4 regions of the Pseudoalteromonas sp. SG45-3 genome follow, and region 4 is predicted to be linked to each of the others. Evidence: predicted binding sites of a transcription regulator. Region 4 holds the regulator's gene; each other region holds the start of a gene.
The links. The regulator sigma-54, encoded in region 4, starts transcription at its own class of promoters, with help from an activator protein. The targets are predictions, from matches to a motif close to GTTGGCACGNNNNTNGNNT.

Region 1 (3,193 bases), on a different contig from region 4:
CATGGTGCTTATCCAGCGTGGTGCTTACGTTGATTTGGTACAAGGCGGCGAAATAGACATTGCCATATCGCCACAACAAGCAACAATATCAGCGTTATTAACGCACGTACGCCGTGGTGATATTGTTAATGTGTATTCACTGCGTAAAGGCGCAGCAGAAGCCATAGAAGCGGTAGCTCATGGTGATGAAAGCACATCTAAAGTGGTTGGTCGTGCGATTGCCGACATAAAACTTCCTGCGGGTACAACTATTGGCGCAATAGTACGTAATGACGATGTACTGATAGCCCACGATGATACAATTATTATGTCGGGCGATCATGTCATTATGTTTTTAATCGACAAAAAACATATTACCGTTGTAGAAAAACTATTCCAAGTAAGTGCTATATTCCTTTAACTAGTTACGCTAATTAGTTAATTTAAAATACAAAAAAGCCGCTGACTAAGGCGGCTTTAGTGGAGTATCTTCGAATATTGATTACTGTACCTTTGAAAACTCTTCTTTAGAGATTTCACCATTTCCATCAGTATCTAAATCATCAAAAATCTTCACAAGTTGAGGGTTAACCTTCGCTTCTTCCATTGTAATCGCACCGTCGCCATCTGCATCAAAAGAGGCAAAATCTACTGCAGCATATGCTGCTGATGAAGATGCTAAAACGATAACTGCAAGTGTTGTATTGAATGTTTTCATAATAATATTCCTAGTAATATGGGAAGTCCTTTTCAAAGATCCCTGACTGTGAAAAATGTTTAATCTGAAAAAAGATTAGTAATTAGCGAATTCTTCTTTAGAAAGCTCGCCGCTACCGTCGGTATCTAGCTCAATAAATTCAGCCATTAAATCGGTATCGACAGCCGCTTCGCTTGGGCTAATTGTGCCGCTACCATCGATATCAAGGCTGTCAAAATCTGATGCTGCAAATGCAGCTGAAGAAGATGCTAGTACTATAAGTGCTAATGCTTTATTTAAATGTTTCATAACTTAATCCTTCAATGTTCTATCAAAAAAATTGCTTCGTTTAACTTAAAACGTAATTTTTCACTTCCTTGTTATCCTCTTTCGTAAGCTCCCTTGCCTACTTAGGTTGTCTTTGGCAACTCAGGATAAATACTTTTTAATTAAGCTTCTGAAAATTCTTCTTTTGATAACTCACCATTTTGGTCAGTATCAAGCTCAGAAAACATGCTCATTAATTTTGCGTCTACTGATGCTTCTGCTTGGCTAATTGTGCCACTGCCGTCTACATCAAGTGTGTCAAAATCTGTTGCTGCAAAAGCGGCTGAAGAAGATGCAATAGCGATAAGTGCTAAAGTTTTATTAATGCTTTTCATAATATGTATCCTTCAAATTTATGTGTGTGCGATTAAGTATTTCACTTTGAACCACGATTTCGTTCAGTACACCCTGACTATTACAACTTAAATGCCAACATTGAAAAGACATTAACTTTCAATAAGTTAAAAATAAAACGTACAATAATTAGGAATTTTCAGAGTCATTACTGTTGCCTTTTCGCAACACGCTTTAGAGGTAAAGAACTAAAGTTATTAAAAACAAATAGTTATGTTTATATAAAAAGATACATTTTAAAATGTAGAGCTATAAAAGGAGGGATTTTAAAAAACAATTCAGGTTAATTTTAACGAAGTAGCTATAACAACAAAAAACAAGCCATAACAAACAATACGTAAAACACTGTTTTATTTGAATAATATTTTTAATTATATAAAAACAAAAAATACTTTATAAATATCCGCTTAAAACGCCATTTTGTTGCAAATAAGCGAAAAACGATTTATTCAACGGTGGGCTCAAGCGCAGATGGGTCTATAAAATGCTCTTTCATAAAGGTTTTCATTTCATCCTCGCTTGCTAGTAGCTTAATTCCGCAGTGCACACCTGCGGCATGCTCTTTAACACTGCAAATTTCACCTTCAAAATCGTTATCACTACTATTGAGTACGACAGTGCATTGCATATCTTTAATACCTTCAGCTTGCTGATCGCCTCTAATATCAAACATTACACCAGTGAGTGAAATGTCCTTAATAAGGCCTTCAAGTACCCTATCGTCACTTAGTTTTAGCTTTGCAGGTAATAAGGTAGGTATGCGTGTTTGCGAGCGTAGCGCAAATAACTGCACTTGCTTAGGAAAATTAATAAAGACGAGTTTAGCGGGATGAGAGGCTACTGACATAATTTGTTGGCGAAACGCAATAACTTGCCCACCACTACCTTCAATAAGCGCTCTTACAACAACCATTACGCCATCACGTAAATAGTCACTCGCTGCAGGTAAACGCTTAGCATTGGGATAATTTAAAATAATAAACTGTTTATCGAGTAAACCAACTAATTCAGTTTTAACACGCTTACTGCTTGTAGGTGTTAATATTTCTAGGTCGACTAAGCTGCCTACACTTATATGCTTTAGCTTTTCTAAATTTGTTGGCATATCCCTTTTTCCAATATTTTGTAATTTAAAACTTAAGCCGCTCGTTTATCCACGCCAAAAAGTAGGCGTAAATAACACTAATAAAGTAAATATTTCTAGGCGACCAAACACCATTGCAATGGTAAGCAACCATTTAGCTCCATCTGTTATAGCACCATAATGCGACGCTACATCCCCTAAACCAGGCCCTAAGTTATTTAAACAAGCCGCAGTGGCTGAGAACGCAGTTATGTTATCCATACCCGTGCCCATAAGCGCTAACATAATAATAATAAATACAAGCGCATATGCAGAGAAAAATCCCCACACGGCTTCTACTACTTTATCTGGCAACGCCTTACGACCCAGCTTGATTGAATATATAGCACGAGGATGCACTAAACGATTGAGCTCACGCACGCCCTGCAAATAAAGTAAAAATACGCGGACTACTTTCATGCCACCACCGGTAGAGCCTGCACAGCCACCAATAAAGCTCGAAAATATAAGTAAAATAGGTAAAAACAATGGCCATGTTGAAAAGTTATCAGTAGCAAAGCCTGCTGTTGTACTCATTGAAACAGCTTGAAATAACGCCTGATCTAGGGTTTCGTCGCCATTAGCAAATATTTCGTTAGAGGAAAGTACGGTAAAACAAATAACCACCAGCGCTAATTGAATACACAAAAACACCTTAAACTCTGGGTCTCTAATATAAACTTGTATATTTCGGCTCGCCACTGCGGCGTAAT
Region 2 (3,193 bases), on a different contig from region 4:
TTAGCGCCAGTGCTGAGCGCATAAAAGATGTGTCTATGGTTGAAGGCGTACGCTCTAACCAGCTAGTTGGTTATGGCTTAGTGGTTGGTTTACCGGGCACTGGCGAGCAAAACTCATACACACAACAAAGTTTTAGAGGCATGTTGAACAGCTTTGGTATTACGCTACCTTCAACTCAAAGTCCTAAAATTAAAAATGTTGCCGCTGTTGCTGTGCATGCTGAATTACCCGCATTTAGAAAACCCGGGCAAACAATAGATATAACGGTTTCTTCTATTGGTAGTGCAGGCAGCTTACGTGGAGGTACTTTACTACAAACTTTTTTAAAAGGTGTAGATGGTAACGTGTATGCAATTGCACAAGGTAGTTTAATTGTCGGTGGCTTAGGCGCACAAGGTCTTGATGGCAGTAAGGTTGTAATTAACACCCCTACAGTTGGCCGTATACCAAATGGCGCTACAGTTGAGCGCGCCGTGGAAAGCCCATTTATGCAAGGCGATTACATTACCTTCAACTTAAACCGCCCAGACTTTACAACGGCAAAACGCCTAGAAAAAACAATTAATGACTTAGTTGGCCCAAATAGCGCACAAGCAATAGATTCTGTTTCTATTCGTGTTATAGCACCACGCGATGCATCCCAGCGTGTATCGTATTTATCAACACTCGAAAACTTAGAATTTAAACCAGCTGACATGGCCGCTAAAATTATAGTTAACTCGCGCACCGGTACAATTGTCATTGGCAAGAACGTTAAGCTTCAGCCTGCGGCTATAACTCATGGTGGCTTAACAGTAACAATTGCAGAACAACAAAACGTGTCACAACCAAATCCGCTAGCAAACGGTGATACAGTTGTCACGCAGCAAAGTATTATTGATGTAAACCAAGATGACTCGCGCGCCTTTGTATTTAATCCAGGCGTAAGCCTTGACGATTTAGTTCGCGCAATTAACGAAGTAGGCGCAGCTCCTGGTGACTTAATGGCTATTTTAGAAGCACTAAAAGAAGCTGGCGCAATTAACGGACAGTTGGTTGTTATATAAATAACCCAAGCCAATAAATAACGTATTACTCAAGCCCTATATTTTTGAAATTAGGGCTTTTTATTTACAGCAACTTAAGTTTATTATTTTTATCTTCCTTGTTTTATCGGTAGTGGCTCAATTTTTGCATTTTTAACTGCATTATTCATTTTGTGTCAAAAAGCCGATGGAAACTAATCATCTCGATAAACAAAACTTTTTTGATTTAGGCAACTTAGATTCACTTCGTAAAGAAGCCTTAACGAGTGGCGATGCATCAACTGATGCTTCTAAAGCTGCGCTCAAAAAAGCGGCCGCACAATTTGAAGCTATTTTTACGCAAATGTTGCTCAAAGGAATGCGCAAAGCTAACGAAGCATTTGAAGACAAAGACAGCCCATTTAATTCAAGTGGCGTAAAGTTTTTTGAAGAAATGCACGACCAGCAACTTTCAACAGAGCTTTCTTCAAATGGCTCGTTAGGCCTTGCCGATTTAATTGTTCAGCAGTTATCGCCTGAGTCTAAAAACTTTATGCCAGGCTCGGTGCTTAGAACAACCAACGATATTTTCAGCGATACGCAAGTCGGATCCGCTCTTCCTCATGAGCAAAAAAATAAGCAACCCGATCTTATCGTTAAGAGTACTAAAGCCGATATTGCTGAGCCTAAAGTCGATACTGCAGAGACTAAAACCGATAGCCCAACATTTAAAAATGCAGAAGAGTTTGTAAGTTCAGTGTGGGAACACGCTAAAACTGCAGCGCAAAAAATTGGTTTAAATCCTGCGGTAATGGTTGCACAAGCGGCACTTGAAACCGGTTGGGGTAAGCACATTATTAACAAAAGTGACGGTGGCAGCTCAAATAACTTGTTTAATATTAAGTCAGATAAAAGCTGGGAAGGCGACAAAGCAAGCAAAGTAACGCTTGAGTTTGAGCAAGGTACACCCGTTAAAAAACAAGCCAGCTTTAGAGCCTACGATTCAATTAAAGATAGCGTGAACGACTTCGTTGATTTTTTAACGCAAAACCCACGCTACAAAGAAGCATTACAAAATACAGCAAAACCAAATGACTTTTTAGATTCATTACAAAAAGCAGGTTATGCAACCGATCCAAATTATGCCAGCAAAATAAAAAAAGTGCTCAATAGCAGCCAGCTAAAAGACATTGCGGCAAACGTGATCCGCCAAGGAGTAGAGTAACATGTCGTTTAATTTATTAAACATTGCCAGTTCTGGGGTTAGAGCAAGTTCGGAGCTACTGCAAACGACAAGTAAAAATATCGCCAATGTTAATACCGAAGGCTATGTGCGCGAGCGTACAGAGTTTACTACTATGGTTGACAACCAAGTAGGGCGAGGCGAAACATACCGATTACTAAACGAGTTTGCTCAGTCACAGCTAAATCGTGACACCTCTAATAAATCGTTTTTCGATCAGTTTATTACAGAGGCAAATCGAGTTGATACTATTTTTTCTGAAGAGTCGAATAATCTATCGACTGGCATTAACTCTTTATTTAATAACGTACAAGAAGCGCTTAATCAACCGTCATCTACCGTTGCTCGCTCATTAGTAATGACCGACGCGCAAAGCTTAATTGATCAAATGGATAGGCTTTCTGGCATCGTGCTTGATCAAAAAAGTGTAGTGAACGAGCAGCTTGAAATTTTTTCAGACGAAGCAAACTCACTCATTCAAAGTATTAGCACGCTAAATCAAAATATTGCAGCAGTTAATGGCACTAATAACGCCGCAGATGCCAGCTCTACCTATAACGAACGCGATAAAGCAATACGCGACTTGTCAGAGCTAATAGACATAGAAACGCTTGATGGTCCAAATGGCGAAAAACTCGTTTTTATGGGCACAGGCGAAGCGGTTGTTATGCAAAATGGCGCATTTAACTTATTTTCGATGACAGGGGATCCTGATCCTAACTTTAAAGAATTCACGCTTGACGTTAATGGTGGCAAAGCTGTGCCGCTTGAAGTTGATGTAAGCAAGCTTAAAGGCAAAATTGGCGGTTTACTTGCTTTTAGAGATGACATATTAGTCCCTGCGCAAAACCAAATTGGTCAAATGGGCTTAGCTATTGCTGATGCATTTAACGAACAAAACAAATTGGGTATGGATGCAACAGGTCAGCTAGGGGGTAATATTTTT
Region 3 (3,193 bases), on a different contig from region 4:
TATCAAGGCGCATTAACATATCGCCTTGTTTAACTCCTTGGCCTTCTTGAACAAATATTTTATCTACTCGGCCTGTCACTTCAGAGCGTAATTGCACTTGTGTATTAAAAACTAAATTACCTGAAGCCATTATTGAGTCAGCAATGTCGCCAAGCTCTACTTGAGCAATATTTACTTCGGCTTGTTTTTCATCGCCAGAAATTTGCTTTGACACAATTAGGGCTATAAATGCGCCTACAGCGAGTGTGATGATTATTGCTTTTTTCATTTTATCTATCCGTGAATTAAGTAATGTGGAGCTAGTATCTACCTCCACTTAAGAGTTAACTTGCTGCAATGATTGCCCAAATACCAAAAATAATAATTGAAGGAAGAGCAGAGAATAGGAGTGCTTTGTTAGTTGAAAAATTAGTCCAGCATTTTAAGCCGATCATTCCCAGCGCAATGCTCCAAAAGCTAAATAAGTTTATTGATTCTAATAAGCTATAAAAAGGATGGCCAATTTCAAGTCCTATTATTAATTGGTTAATAGATGCGTAGCTATATACGGCTTGTTGAGATATTTGATCTGTACTTGCACTTAGTACAAGAGCAATTGTTCCTAGGCTTGAAATAACAACTGGCATCATTGTCCAGGTAGCGAATCCATACCAAGCTCCGTAGCTATGTTCTGATTCAGGATCTTGTTTAGCCACAAGCATATAATAAAGTGCCATTAATGCATTCATGATAGCCAGCGCAATTACGCCGCCAAACAAACCAAACCATATTTGGCCTTCTGCATTTTGCTCTATACTTTGGCGAATCATTTTTTGCTCGCCAATCGTCGCATCAATAGTTGATGCTGCTACTTGCTCATTAATCAAAAACTGCATATCAACAGTGGAATAAAAAATATAAATACTCGCCATTGAAACTAAAGACATGACTATAAAAGCAAGCCATGACCAACCTTTGGCGTGTTCAACACCATTGAAAGCTTTACTAGGACTTATATAAATATCGAGTAGGGCGCTAAACGCGTTAGGTGATTTCATTATTATTCCTTTATACCTATTTTATGGCTAGGCAGTTATAAATGCCCAGTGACTAGGTAATAGAATAAAGGAAAATGTATGTATTGTTTTCATTCAATTGTAACGTTTTGTTAACAGGTGTGAGGGGTCTTGTTCAAAAACGAGAAAAGGGCCAAAAGGCCCTTCGTGTCGCAGCAAGTAACACATTCTTTCTTATAAATTAAAGTCTACAGAATAAGCAACGTAAGCTTTAATATCTGAGTCATCCATATCTGTATCAGATAAACCAAAAGTGAAACCATCTTTCGAAATTGATACACCGTAATCTAAGATATTATCATCGCCAATAAAGTCACCAGAGTAGTGGCCTAAGTGAAGTGCCATTTCAGTGCCGTTACTGCCAATAGCAAAACCGTAGTCAGCTGTCAGGTAAAGTGAATCACCAAAGTCTGTACCATCACCACTTGCAGCTGATGTTGCAAGTACTGAAGCACCAAATGTAAAGCCTTCAACACTGATGCTACCGTAAATTTCAGAAAAATCTGCGTCAGCTTCAGAAGCTGCATCTGGGTAAGCGTAATAAATATAGCCAACATCATAGCTAACGCTTTCGTTAATGTCGCCACCAAAGCCTGCATATAAATCAAGCTCATAGGTCATTTCATCTGCCCACGATGCATTTGAAGCCCAAGTACCTGCATAAAAGCCCGATTCATTAGCGTAATCAATACCGCCTGAAATAGCTGCATCGCCCCCAGTTTGCTCTTGACCACGCCATAAGTAGTTTGATGTTGCCGCTGCGTTTGCTGTTACTTCAGCATGTACGGCTGTTGACGTTAAAGATGTTGCGCCCATTAATGCTATAGCACTTATAGCGATGGTTTTTTTTAGTTTTAGCATGTCCATTTCCCGTTATATGATTTTTGCTCGCCAAGGTTTTTATTATGTATTCGGAACCTTTAGGCTGACGGCTTTTTATTGTTTAACTAACGAGATAATTGCACTGTATGTGCCAGCTTCATTATTTTTTATTAAAAATTATTTTTATACATTAAAAACATGAGCTTGTATTTTATAGATTGAGAAGAGATATGGTATGTAGGAAGATGTTGCGCACACTGCTGGTGCATAAATTAACCTAGCCGCACCATAAAAGTACGGCTAAATTAGAAGTTTTTAGCCAAATATAGTGCGCATAAGGCTAATTGTTTCGTTTACACTACGACCTTTTTGAACTTCACTCACAATTGAATCGCGCTTACTGCGAATGTGCTCAGGAATATCGTCAGCAGCAAGTGCGCGGTCTACTAAAATTTCTGCAGACTCTTTACCTCTACGCTGAGTTTTACCTGTCGTAGTTGTAGTTCGTTTAGGCTTACTTAACAGTTTGATGTAGTTAGAGTTATCTGGTGTTTTAGCATCAGCATAGTGAAAGAAACATGGGATTAGTGCTTTAATAGCAACTAATTGTTCTTCTAACTCATTACTAGGTTTAGCCATTTTGTACCATGACATAGCTTGAATACCTTTTACAATATCTTGCCAGTAACGCTCAAAATCACTATTTTTTAGTTTAGAAACACCAAGGGCACCGCATAATGCATCTAATCGATTGTTTGTGATCGGAGTAAATATATCAGGGCGACGCATTGCAAGTAGTCGTGTTGCAGGCGCAAGTGTTGGTTTTTCATTATTGTCGGTGAATATTTTTGAATAAGCAGCAACAAATTGTTGATATTCGTATTGAGTAATGTCACCTTCTAGTGGAATATTTACTAGTGCATCGTCAAAGGCACCTGGTAAATCGCTAAGCATTTGATGAAAGCTCTTCGCACTTTTTGTTGATGCAAACCATTCAACGTCAAAGTTATATGTGCTTGGATCAAGTGATGCCATGTGCTTACCGCTAAACGCAAGTAAGTCTTCAGGAATCATATCTTTAAGAGATTGTTCACGAATGCTCTTAATGTAGTCTACTAAGCGAAGCTGTTCATCAAGAGCAATAACGTCTTTGTGTTGTTCTACAAATACACTTACTACAGGCCACGGAGCAATACGTAAAGTTTTAACCTGTAAAAAGCTGATAGCTGAAATAAGCTGATCGTGTAGCTTCTTAAGTACTGGTAATTGCTGCGGCTCTAGTAAATCGTAGTTCATACGATCTCTGCTTGCACTTA
Region 4 (3,193 bases):
AATGAAGGTAGTAGGTTTACTGGAATATTATCTACGCAATAATAACCTAAATCTTCTACAACGCGCAAAGCAACCGACTTTCCAGAACCAGAACGGCCGCTTATGATAATTAACTCCATTTAACACCCTTTATAAAACTATGATTGATCGACAATAACTTGGTAAAGCTCAGTATCAGATTTTGCACTGCGTAACTGTTTACAAAAATCTTTGTTGTTTAGTTTATCAGCAATGGTTGCTAGAGTCTTTAAGTGCTGCTGGTTATCGCCATCTGGTACGATGAGTGCGACAAAAATATCAACAGGGCGATTATCGATTGCATCAAAGTTTATTGGAGTTTCGCTAACGAGCACTAAAGCCAAAGGCTCTTCTGCACCGCTCATTCTTCCATGAGGAATAGCAATGCCACGCCCTATACCTGTACTACCTAATTTCTCTCTGCTCATTAAAGCATTAAGAATATCTTGTTGCGGTAAATACGGAAGTTTGTCGTGAGCAAGTTCGCTAATGAACTCTAAAATTCTTTTTTTGCTATTAAAAAGGACCGCAGCTTTGCTGCAGTCCTGGCATATAAGTGAACTTAATTTCATCATATTAGTGTCGAGCAAGCTTCTCTTTGTGTTTGATTACTTGGCGATCGAGCTTGTCGATCAACGAGTCAATAGCGGCATACATATCTTGATGTTCTGTAGAGGCAAATAGCTCAGCACCGCTTACGTGTATTGTGGCTTCTGCTTTTTGATTTAATTTTTCTACATCGAGAATGACATGAACATTATTAATATGATCAGAGTGTCTTTCAAGCTTCGCAAATTTAGTATTAATATAGTCTCTTAGTGAATCGGTTAATTCTACGTGACGACCAGTTAAGTTTAGTTGCATAAGCATTACCCTCTTAGTTTAGCGTCTTAAATCAGACTTTTACGCTGATTTGACGGTGGAATAGCAAGAGATTCGCGGTATTTTGCGATTGTACGTCTCGCTACTTTAATTCCTTGCTCAGCCAATATATCCGCTATTTTGCTATCACTCAATGGTTTTGCTGAGTTTTCTGCTGCGATTAATTTTCGGATAAGCGCACGTATTGCTGTAGATGAACATTCACCACCGTTTTCAGTACTTACATGGCTTGAGAAAAAATATTTAAGCTCAAATATACCACGGGGTGTATGCATGTACTTTTGAGTAGTAACACGCGAAATTGTCGATTCGTGCATTTCTACCATTTCAGCCACATCATTTAAAACCATTGGTTTCATGGCTTCAGGGCCATGTTCAAAAAAGCCTTGTTGTTGCTTAACAATACAATTAGTAACTTTTAATAGCGTGTCGTTTCTACTTTCTAAGCTTTTAATAAACCATTTAGCTTCTTGTAAATGTGAGCGAATAAACTGGCTGTCGCCACTTGATTTTACAGTGCGAGACATTGCTGCGTATTGGCTATTAACACGAATTTTAGGCATGCTATCTGGGTTTAATTCGACAACCCAGCGGCCTTTAATTTTTTTAACTGACACATCAGGAATAACATACTCAGATTCTTCCCTTACAATAGTATCTGCAGGTTTTGGGTTGAGAGTATGTATTAGTGTCATTACTTCTTTAAGCTCTTCTTCTTTGAGCTTAGTTTTTTTCATTAATGTACGATAGTCGCGAGCTGCTAATAGATCAATATGCTCGGTTAAAATCATTTTCGTTTCATTAATATAAGGTGTTTCTTTATCAAATTGATTAAGCTGAATACACAAACACTCTTGTAAACTACGTGCAGCAATACCAACAGGATCAAACAGTTGGATGCGTTTTAATACCGCTTCAATTTCATCAAGTTCGACTTCGTTATCATCTTCGTTTTCTTGATTAAAGCTTTCTAAAATCTCTTCGCAGCTTAGTGTTAAAATACCTGAATCATCGACAGCTTCTACAATAGCAATAGCAATAGCTTCGTCTGTAGGGCTAAATGGCGTTAGTTGTAATTGCCACATTAAATACTCATGGAGCGTTTCAGTAGAGGCGCCTTGGTATATTGATTCGTCTTCGGGCATTGGACCTGATGAGGCTGCAGGAGCGGCACTCATGTACTCATCCCAACTAACATCCATAGCCATGTCGTCACTTAGCGTGTCTTTTGCAAGTGCTTCACCAGTATCTTGTTCATATTCGCTCGGAGCATCATCAGCAGATGCGCTAACAGTTATGTCATCGGTATCAGCTTTTTGCTCGTTTTTACCAGCAGCGTCTTCGGAATAGTCTGCCTCTTCAACCTCTAATAGTGGATTACTGTCGAGAGCTTCTTGTATTTCTTGCTGGAGATCCAATGTACTGAGTTGCAACAAACGAATAGCTTGTTGCAACTGTGGAGTCATTGTAAGTTGCTGGCCCATGCGCAGCTGTAGTGATTGCCTCATGTATCTCTAACAATCCTTTTATGTTGTTATAATTAATACTAGCAGATGCTTAAAGACATGGCGTAAATGTTACAGCCTAAATTGCTCGCCTAAGTAAACATCGCGTACTGTTTTATCATTTAATACGTGTTCTGGAGTACCTGATGCAATCAGCTCCCCATGAGAAACAATGTAGGCTTTTTCACAAACATCAAGGGTCTCTCTTACGTTATGGTCGGTAATTAATACACCAATCCCACGATTTTTAAGATGTTCTATTATTTTCTTTATATCTAATACCGAAATAGGGTCAACACCGGCAAACGGTTCATCCAGTAATATAAATTTAGGATCTGCTGCCAGCGCTCGTGCTATTTCTACACGACGACGTTCTCCACCCGATAATGCCATACCTTGGCTATCACGAATGTGTTGTATGCTAAATTCATCTAATAAGTTATTGAGCGTGTCTTCTCTGGCTTGTTTATTTAGTTCTTTGCGTGTTTCTAAAATGGCCATTAAGTTTTGATAAACAGTCAGCTTTCTAAAAATCGATGACTCTTGTGGTAAGTAGCCTATGCCTAATCTAGCACGACTATGCATAGGTAAAAGAGTAATATCGTTATCATCAATAGATATTTTACCTTTGTCGCTAGGAACAAGCCCTACAATCATATAAAAAGTCGTTGTTTTACCAGCACCGTTAGGGCCAAGTAAGCCAACTATACTGCCAGCTTGTACTTCAAGGCCGACGTTTTTTACAACTTCACGACCTTTATAGCTTTTTGCCAATAGTTCTGCTTTTA

Region 1: a site for sigma-54 is predicted at 1,419-1,437, ahead of H5126_RS18915 (EF-hand domain-containing protein). Genes of this name have one in related genera too.
Region 2: a site for sigma-54 is predicted at 1,158-1,176, ahead of flgJ (flagellar assembly peptidoglycan hydrolase FlgJ). Genes of this name have one in related genera too.
Region 3: a site for sigma-54 is predicted at 2,015-2,033, ahead of H5126_RS16360 (TorF family putative porin). Genes of this name have one in related genera too.

Annotation. Positions count from the first base shown of each region.
Region 1 is NZ_JACJEN010000024.1:9,056-12,248, forward strand. Features, by position in the region: gene trkA (Trk system potassium transporter TrkA) at 1-400, shown strand, start outside; gene H5126_RS18905 (EF-hand domain-containing protein) at 482-697, opposite strand; gene H5126_RS18910 (calmodulin) at 773-985, opposite strand; gene H5126_RS18915 (EF-hand domain-containing protein) at 1,126-1,338, opposite strand; gene H5126_RS18920 (flagellar brake protein) at 1,803-2,462, opposite strand; gene H5126_RS18925 (TrkH family potassium uptake protein) at 2,508-3,193, opposite strand, start outside.
Region 2 is NZ_JACJEN010000013.1:15,229-18,421, forward strand. Features, by position in the region: gene H5126_RS14240 (flagellar basal body P-ring protein FlgI) at 1-1,046, shown strand, start outside; gene flgJ (flagellar assembly peptidoglycan hydrolase FlgJ) at 1,213-2,229, shown strand; gene flgK (flagellar hook-associated protein FlgK) at 2,231-3,193, shown strand, end outside.
Region 3 is NZ_JACJEN010000016.1:96,274-99,466, forward strand. Features, by position in the region: gene H5126_RS16350 (efflux RND transporter periplasmic adaptor subunit) at 1-268, opposite strand, end outside; gene H5126_RS16355 (YIP1 family protein) at 324-1,037, opposite strand; gene H5126_RS16360 (TorF family putative porin) at 1,230-1,916, opposite strand; gene H5126_RS16365 (hypothetical protein) at 2,193-3,193, opposite strand, start outside.
Region 4 is NZ_JACJEN010000004.1:228,643-231,835, reverse strand. Features, by position in the region: gene rapZ (RNase adapter RapZ) at 1-119, opposite strand, end outside; gene ptsN (PTS IIA-like nitrogen regulatory protein PtsN) at 138-590, opposite strand; gene hpf (ribosome hibernation promoting factor) at 595-882, opposite strand; gene H5126_RS07175 (RNA polymerase factor sigma-54) at 909-2,408, opposite strand; gene lptB (LPS export ABC transporter ATP-binding protein) at 2,478-3,193, opposite strand, start outside.